2 regions of the Allocoprobacillus halotolerans genome follow, and region 2 is predicted to be linked to the other one. Evidence: a T-box and tRNA genes for the amino acid it is inferred to sense, from the RefSeq annotation. Region 2 holds a T-box; the other holds one or more tRNA genes.

Region 1 (4,435 bases), 260 kb from region 2:
TGCCAGAAAAGAATACAACAATCCTAACTTAGATGAAAACAATGCTTATCAATATGGTGTCGCTAGACAAATGTTATCAAAACAAGGTTACCCTGCTGAAATGTTTGTGACTTATGAATTACAATTAGCTCAAACTGCTGAATGGTGGAAACAATTATTTGGTGAATCTGAAGGAAAAGAAGGCAAAGGTATCTTACCTACAAGTGCAACTTTCTCAACTGATTTACATTCACTTGGACAATTCATTCAAGAAGGAAGCAAAGTTTTATATGAAACTGTTTTAAAAATCGAAAATCCAATTGCTGATCTTGAAATCCCTAGTGATCCAGATAACTTAGATAATTTAAACTATCTTGCTGGTAAAACTGTGGATTATGTTAACAAAAAAGCATGCGAAGGAACAATTGATGCTCATGTCAATACTGGAAATGTACCAAACATTCAAATTACACTTGATGAATTAACTCCATATTCATTTGGATACATGGTATACTTCTTTGAAAAAGCTTGTGCATTATCAGTTTATTTATTAGGTGTTAATCCATTTAACCAACCAGGTGTTGAAGTTTATAAGAAAAATATGTTTAAATTACTTGGAAAACCAGGTGCTTAGAAGTGAGAAATCACTTCTTTTTTATAATATTGAAAACAAAAAAATCAATCCAAATAGATTGATTTTATGCGCTAAATTCATTGGAGCGGGTGATGGGAATCGAACCCACGTAGTCAGCTTGGAAGGCTGAAGTTCTACCATTGAACTACACCGCAAAGAAATGGTGACCCGCAGGCGACTCGAACGCCTGACCCTCTGATTAAAAGTCAGATGCTCTACCTACTGAGCTAGCGGGTCAAATAATGGCTGGGATAGCTGGATTCGAACCAGCGCAATGACAGAGTCAAAGTCTGTTGCCTTACCGCTTGGCTATATCCCAACAAAGATGGTGGGGAGGGGCGATTCGAACCACCGAACCGAAAGGAACTGAGTTACAGTCAGCCGCGTTTAGCCACTTCGCTACCTCCCCGTATATGGTGCCGGCTAAAGGACTTGAACCCTCAACCTACTGATTACAAGTCAGTTGCTCTACCAATTGAGCTAAGCCGGCAAATGGTGGAGGTTAACGGGCTCGAACCGCTGACCCTCTGCTTGTAAGGCAGATGCTCTCCCAACTGAGCTAAACCTCCATTTTCTAGTGCCCTCTTATAATAGCATACGACCATACCCTCGTCAAGAAAAAATGAAAATAAAAAACAGAAATTTCATTTGTTCAAAATTTCTGTTTTTCATTTATTCCATCATTTTCGCTATATAGAAAGCCATCATATATGGAAACTTATCTTCAAAAGTTGCCAAATCATTATTTAAAAGTTTTTTTATTTTATCTATACGATAATTAACCGTATTACGATGCGTATATGTCACCTTTGCTATTTTTTGAGGACTGCCATCATATTTTAAATAATAATAAAATGTTTTTTCCAATTCTCCATGATGTTTTTTATCATATTGAATAAGACAATCCAATAAACGATGATACATATCTGATAGTATTTTTTTATCTTGAATTGAAAATAAAATCTGATAGATTCCCATATCATCAAAACACATAATATTTTGATGAAACATTCTTGCTAGAGATACAGCTGACAATGCTCTTTGATAACTTAAATGAAGTTCTCGAATATCTTTCATTTTCGTTCCAATACCTACAAACAACGATTTGACTTTCATTCTTCCTTTAGCTCGACGATACATCGAATGAACAAGTTTCAAAAAGACATCTTCTAACAAATTATTTACAATCAATACATAATAACCATCATACCAAAAAAACTATACGGACACTCTATTTTTTCAAAATATAATTGCAATTGCATGGACAATCTTCTTCTTTCAATTTCACTATATTGACTGGCATCTTCAATATCTACCAACAAAACTTGAAAATCGCCATCTACATCAAAACTACGCATTAATTCAATTCTGTTTTCTTCTATTGTTCGGGGATCACTAAAAATATTTTGAAAATACTGCGTAATTTGATAATCCTCTCTTTGTGAGAATAAACAACGCATACAAAAATCTTTTATTAAATCGACCATATGTATATGCCAAGGAGAGACAAGCAATGGAAAATCATTCGCCTCACAGTAATCAAGAACATCCCGAGGCACATCAAAAATATATTTTCCAGTATTAATAATTAAACCCACACTATGATATTTGACTAAATACTCAACAAGCTTTAATAAAGCACCTTCTTTTTGAAATCCTAAACCACTTGTCACAATCAATTCTTTTCCCCATAATTGCTGAATTGTGGTTGTATCTTCTATCAAATGAACCCAACTCATCGCGTTTGCACAGCCATTTTTACCACACAATAAAGTTAATTGATATAAACTTTGAGTTTCATTCAATGCATCTTCGATAGTAAATCCCATATTCTCACCTACCTATTGTTATTATACACTTTCTTTTGTGCAATTTGCACAAAAATCGATATTCATATTTATATTCTCGGCTCCTTTTCTTTTGCTTAAAAAATCATATAATAAAAGTGTAAATAAAAAGCCATTATCAAAGAGGAGGTAAAATCATGAACGTTTCTTTTGCTTATTTTTCATTAGCACAACAACCTACAACTTGCCCTTCTTGGGTAAAATGTGAACATTATTTTAACTGTGCTAGTTTCTCTAAGTTTTTCCCTTTCTTCTACAAATAATAAAAGTTAAATAACGTGGCCTAGCCACGTTATTTATTTTGTAAAGCATTTAATTTTCGATAAATATCCCGTGTCTGTTGCTTGGTTGATCCACTCACAACAAACAGGTCATTTTCCGTTTCAATAACAACATATGATAAGCTATTTGTATAACTATAAAGACGATAATTTCCAAATTCATCATTATGATAACGTCCAGCTTCAATTTTGGCATTATTAATACCATTTTTCTTTTTTCCTATCTTCAAATCTTCACGATATTCAATTTGAATGATATCTTGATAATCAATCAGTGAAGATGAAACAAATGAGCCTGATAAAGCTAAAGATGACTTTTGAAATTCAATATGAATATTACCACTAAACATAATGCAGTAAATGAATCCTCCCATTGCTAGTGATAAGACAATCCTGACAACAAGTGAACGTTTGTTTTGGTTGAAACGATAAGAGACTCTAGCCATCTCACTTCCTACTAAAATAACAACAAGTCCAATCATGATTGAAGCTATCATTATATACAATCCCCATGATTCATTAAATACCAAAGACCATAAACCTAAAGTGATAATCAAAAATCCTAATCCGATGGTGCGGCATAGCTTTTTTCATGATATTGTGCCTTTTCTTCATCACTAGCAGTATTATAACCAGCAATGAAAAATGCTCCTTTTCCCATTAATAAAACGATTGAAATTACAAGAAAAACACTAATAATAAACCACAACATTTGATTTTCTCGCTTTCATTTTTTATTTCATATAGAGACCAGCTAATTGATAATTTTCATCCAAAGTAATAGTATATGTTACACTTCTATTTTGATAGAGTGCGACAATTTCTCCAACGACACAAATCGTTCCATTTTGTTTAACTTCAACATATCTTTCACTTGTTATACGTTGAAAATCTCCTAGTTCACCTAATTGTTTTAAAGCATCACTTAATGAATTTTCTTTTAAAGATTGAGCCATTTTTTCATCACAACGTTGGATAATTCCCTGCTCATCTAAAGGAAAAACATCTAAAATAACATCTTCCATTATTTCTTCTACTTTAGCCTGTTGAAAAACTTTTGAATCTTGAAGATTTTGATATTAAGGCATCAAAGAAAGCACAAACAAATAAGCTGCCAGAATGATAATCAACACAATTCCAACAATAATCAAAATCATTTTTTTATGAGAACGAGGTGGTGTGACACCCATATTCTCATTAAATTCACACGCCAATTCTTCAGGTGCACCCATTCTTTTTATGATTTCATCAAAACTTTCATGATTTTTTAATGCTATATCAATATCATTTTCTAAATCTAATCGAATCTTCTTTTTCTGCTCTTTAGAACATCCCAATAATTTTAAAACTTGTTTAATATATTGATTTCTATTCATATTCATTTTCCTCCAATATTTCATCCACGACATCAACATATCTTTTCCACAATTTTTTTAATACATCTAATTGTGTCAGTCCCTTTTCAGTGATGCAATAATATTTTCTTGAAACTTCTTTATTCTGTGGTGGACTCCATTGACTTTGAACACATTCGTCTTCTTCCAAGCGATATAAAATAGGATAAAGAGTTCCTTCTTTCATTTCAAACATCCCATGACTTTTCTCTTTCATACATAAAATCATTTGATAGCCATACATTTTTTCTTTTGAAAGAAGCTGTAAAACTAAAATTTCTAAAATCCCCTTCTTTAATT
Region 2 (4,435 bases):
TAAACTTTCACAACATAAACACCACCACATGGTAAAAAATAAGCATTATAATCTATATTCGCCGTGGGAAAACCAATCGTATGTCCAATATGTCTACCATGAATAACCTGTCCATGAATACGATAATGTCGTCCTAATAATTCATTCAAATCTTGCATTTGTCCATTTTGAAGATGTTGACGAATACGTGATGATGAAATCTTTTCACCTTTATAAATCACTTCATCAATCACACTGACATCAAAATAAGGACAATCCATTAAAGTTTGACTATTGCCTTGATTACGACTTCCAAAACGAAAATCAAAACCACAAACCACATGTCGAATCCCACAACGTACGAGATATTTTTGAATAAACTCTTGTGGTGATAAAGCCGCTACTGTTTTCGTGAATTCAATCACAAACAAATAATCAAAATCTCTTTGTTGTAAAATAGCTTGACGATCATCAATTGTTGTTAAACATTTTTCTTCTTTCAAACGTCCTAAGACATATAAAGGATAATGATCAAAAGTAATGAGTGCTTTACGATATTTTTTTCTTTAGCAACACGTTCAACTTCTTGAACCAATGCCATATGACCGACATGTAAACCATCAAAAAAGCCAATGGCACCTACAACAGGTTGATCTTGATAAAATTGTTCGCCTTCTTTTAAATAAATGACTTCCATTAAAATAACCCTCTTATACTTTTTAAATAACCATTACCGTCCGGTCCATAGACAGCCAAGACCTGCCCCTGTTGATTACATACCACAACCTGATGATCAATATCACTTTTAATTTTTTTACCATGATAAACAATGTTTTCATCTTCTACAACATAATGTTCAAAATGTTTAAAAGCCTCTTCCAGACTCATTAATTGAAAATGCCCCTGTTTAATATCTTCCAAGCTAAAACAATCTTCCAAATGAAAATCTCCAGAAGCCAAACGTATCAATTGTGTCATATGTGCTGGATAGCCAAGTTTTCGACCAATATCCACGCACAATGAACGAATATAAGTTCCTTTAGAACAATGGACACGAAAAGATATGAATTGATCTTGTTGTTGTAATAAACTGATATCATGAATAATAATATCTCTTGGTTCAATGTCAACTTTTTCTTGGTTTCTGGCATATTCATACAATTTCTTTCCATTCACTTTAATAGCGGAATAAATGGGTGGGATTTGTTGTTGAGGACCAATAAAAGACTGCAAAACTTCAGTCACATTTTCAACACCTTGAAAAACTTTTTCCTCCACCACTTGTCCACTGCTATCATATGTATCTGTTGCCTGTCCCAAAGCTAAAGTAGCCTGATAAACTTTTGATTCACTCATCAAAAATTGTAAAGCTTTTGTTGCTTTACCAATACATAAAATTAGCACGCCAGTCGCATCAGGATCCAATGTTCCACAATGTCCAACTTTTTTGTATGCAAGATTTTTCTGACTTGATTCACGACATCATGACTTGTCATACCGGCAGGTTTATTGATTAATAAGATTCCATCCATCTTCAAACCTCCTTCATTATAATGAGATAAACTGAGTCTAAAGACTCAGTTTTATTGAATTTCACGATAAATCTTATTTAATGTAATATCAAAAGTCGCTTCTTTACCAGCTAGTTCTTCATAGTAATTGTCTGGAAATGTCACTGTAATTGTTTTTTCTTCTCCAAGTTTCATACCGACAATGCCATCTTCAAAACCATCAATCATTGTATTTGAACCCAATTTCAATTCATAACCATCATCATAATCTTCAGTGCTTCCACCTTCAAATTCTTCTCCGTCTACTTTTCCTACAAAATCAATATTCACATAATCACCATTTTGTGCCACACCTTCCTGTGTTGGTGTCTTTGTTTCTTGTTTTGTTTCTTGTGAACTACATCCAAATAATAATGATACAACACATAAACTTACAAATAGTTTTTTCATATACCCTCCTATTTATGGTTAATTACATAATAGTTTTTCTTACCACGTCTAATAACTGTTGCTTGTTTTCCAAAAGCATTATCTTTTTTCACAACAAAACCAACGTCCGTAATCTTTTCTCCATTCACAAGTACTGAGCCACCTGTTACAAATTGACGAGCTTCACGATTTGAAGAGGCAGCACCTACTTGAACCAAAGCATTTAAAATCTGTGTATCTTCTTCCATGTCAATACTTGGAACACCATGGAAACATGATTGCACTTGTTCTAATGTTAAATCTTGGATTTTTCCAGAAAACAACATTTGGCTAATATCCAAAGCTTCCTGATAAGCATCTGCTCCATGAATAAAAGTAATAACTTCTTTTGCAAGTGCTTTATGTGCTTCTCTTAAATGAGGTTGTGTACGATTCTTTTCTGCTAATTCTTCAATTTCTTCTTTAGATAAGAAAGTTAAGAATTTCAAGTAATCAATAACTTTATCATCTTCTGAATTAATAAAGAATTGATACATTTCATATGGTGATGTTTTTTTACGATCTAACCAGATGGCCTGTCCATTTGTTTTTCCAAATTTTGTCCCATCAGATTTTGTGAGTAATGGCATTGTAAATCCATAAGCTTCTTTTCCAGTCTTTTTACGAATCAATTCAATACCAGCTGTAATATTTCCCCATTGATCTTGTCCTGCCACTTGCATATGACAACCTTTATTTTCATATAACCAATAAAAATCCATAGCCTGCATAATCATATATGAAAACTCTGTATATGTAATTCCTAAGTCCAATCTTCTTTTGACAATATCTTTATTTAACATATAGTTAACGTTGAAGTATTTTCCATAATCTCTTAAAAAGTCAATAAAGTTTAAGTCTTTTGACCAGTCATAATTATTAACAACTTCAAAACCAAATAAATCTTGTGCTTGTTTTTTCAGACAATTAAAATTGTGTTGAACCTCTTCTTTAGTAATCATTGGACGTTCTGTATCAGGTTTAGGATCACCAATCAACCCTGTTGCTCCTCCAACTAATAAAATAGGATGATGACCAGCCTCTTTTAATCTTTTACTAATTAAGAAAGATGAAAAATGTCCAATATGTAAACTGTCACCAGTTGGATCCGTTCCAATATAAAATGTCATTCCTCCTTCATTTAATTTTTCTTCAATATCAGGTGAACTGACATCTTTAATTAAACCACGCCATACCAATTCATCATAAATTTTCATAAATATCCTCCTTTTATTAAAAAAAGAATCCATCACAAAGGACGAATTCTCGCGGTACCACCTTTATTTATGCTTACGCATACACTCTTGATTGATAACGATGTTGCCACCGGCTAAACTTTGCATTTAGCTGCTCCAAAGTGTATTCATTATAAACTCTGATCTATTTCCACCAGCCATAGACTCTCTATTACATGCATTTATAATTACTTGTCTTCTTCAACGCTTATGTATATAATATTAGATTTTCAAATTGAAGTCAACTTAAATTTTTACTTTGCGTTTTGATTAATAAATTCCACTGATGTTTTAGAATAAACAATCTTTTGTGCCTGATATAAGCTAAAGTAACCAGATAGCACATAACAAAACGCTACAACAATCGCCATAGCAGTTAAATATTCAATGCCAAACATTTCTGCGCCCAGCATTAGACTTGTCAAAGGAGAATTAATGACACAGCAAAACATCCCGACGATTCCAATAGCTGCTCCTAAATGAGGATCAAAACTAAGCAACATAGCTAAGACATATCCTAATGTTGAACCAATCACAAATGTTGGAACAATCTCTCCACCTTTAAAACCACAACCAATTGTAATAGCTGTAAAAAGCGCTTTTAAGAAAAAGTCATAGGGTAAAACCTGATCATATAAAGCAGACTCAACAACATCCATACCGCCCCTAAATAACGATTATGAAAAAACAAAACAAGAATCATTAAGAATCCAGACCCAACAACAACTCGTAAATAAGGATTATCAAAATAGTAATGAAACCATTTATGGCTATAATGCATCATCAAGACAAAAAGAATAGATACTGTAGCAATCAACAAAGCAAAGATAACCAGTTGAAAAGCGAATAACGGCGTTAATTGAAAAGGAATGGACAAAGCATAAAAAGTTGGTTGACAGCCAAAACATTGTGCAATCCCAAATGAAATCAAACTGCTACATAAACAAGGGACTAAAGCCGCATAATAAAAGACGCCTACACTAACGACCTCCATGGAAAACAAGGTCGCGGTTAATGGTGTGCCAAATAGTGCGGAAAAGACAGCGCTCATCCCACACATAATCAACATTGACATTTCACGTTGATCTGCATGGATTAGCTTACCAAAGGAAGTTGCTAATGAACCGCCAATCTGCAAAGCTGCACCTTCTCGCCCACTTGAACCACCAAACAAATGTGTAATCACCGTTGCTAGAAAAATAGCTGGAGCTAATAATACTGGAACATGGTCTTGTTGGCGGA

What was found. A T-box is a leader RNA that pairs with one kind of tRNA and senses whether it is charged. The one in region 2 lies ahead of tyrS (tyrosine--tRNA ligase), so its partner is inferred to be a tRNA-Tyr.
Region 1: it encodes a tRNA-Tyr, which carries the amino acid that the T-box ahead of tyrS (tyrosine--tRNA ligase) is inferred to sense. The anticodon was not compared.

Annotation. Positions count from the first base shown of each region.
Region 1 is NZ_CP101620.1:2,081,298-2,085,732, reverse strand. It holds gene NMU03_RS12240 (glucose-6-phosphate isomerase) at 1-613, shown strand, start outside; tRNA gene NMU03_RS12235 (tRNA-Gly) at 695-767, opposite strand; tRNA gene NMU03_RS12230 (tRNA-Lys) at 775-850, opposite strand; tRNA gene NMU03_RS12225 (tRNA-Gln) at 857-932, opposite strand; tRNA gene NMU03_RS12220 (tRNA-Tyr) at 940-1,022, opposite strand; tRNA gene NMU03_RS12215 (tRNA-Thr) at 1,028-1,103, opposite strand; tRNA gene NMU03_RS12210 (tRNA-Val) at 1,107-1,182, opposite strand; gene NMU03_RS12205 (PucR family transcriptional regulator) at 1,286-1,804, opposite strand; gene NMU03_RS12200 (PucR family transcriptional regulator ligand-binding domain-containing protein) at 1,801-2,442, opposite strand; gene NMU03_RS12195 (hypothetical protein) at 2,753-3,238, opposite strand; gene NMU03_RS12190 (DUF3784 domain-containing protein) at 3,304-3,453, opposite strand; gene NMU03_RS12185 (DUF3887 domain-containing protein) at 3,476-3,766, opposite strand; gene NMU03_RS12180 (HAAS signaling domain-containing protein) at 3,821-4,117, opposite strand; gene NMU03_RS12175 (PadR family transcriptional regulator) at 4,110-4,435, opposite strand, start outside.
Region 2 is NZ_CP101620.1:2,338,072-2,342,506, reverse strand. It holds partial or broken gene NMU03_RS13800 (bifunctional riboflavin kinase/FAD synthetase) at 1-580, opposite strand, end outside; gene truB (tRNA pseudouridine(55) synthase TruB) at 676-1,404, opposite strand; gene NMU03_RS17760 (hypothetical protein) at 1,377-1,511, opposite strand; gene NMU03_RS13790 (FKBP-type peptidyl-prolyl cis-trans isomerase) at 1,563-1,940, opposite strand; gene tyrS (tyrosine--tRNA ligase) at 1,949-3,175, opposite strand; T-box leader at 3,210-3,407, opposite strand; partial or broken gene NMU03_RS17755 (chloride channel protein) at 3,448-4,435, opposite strand, start outside.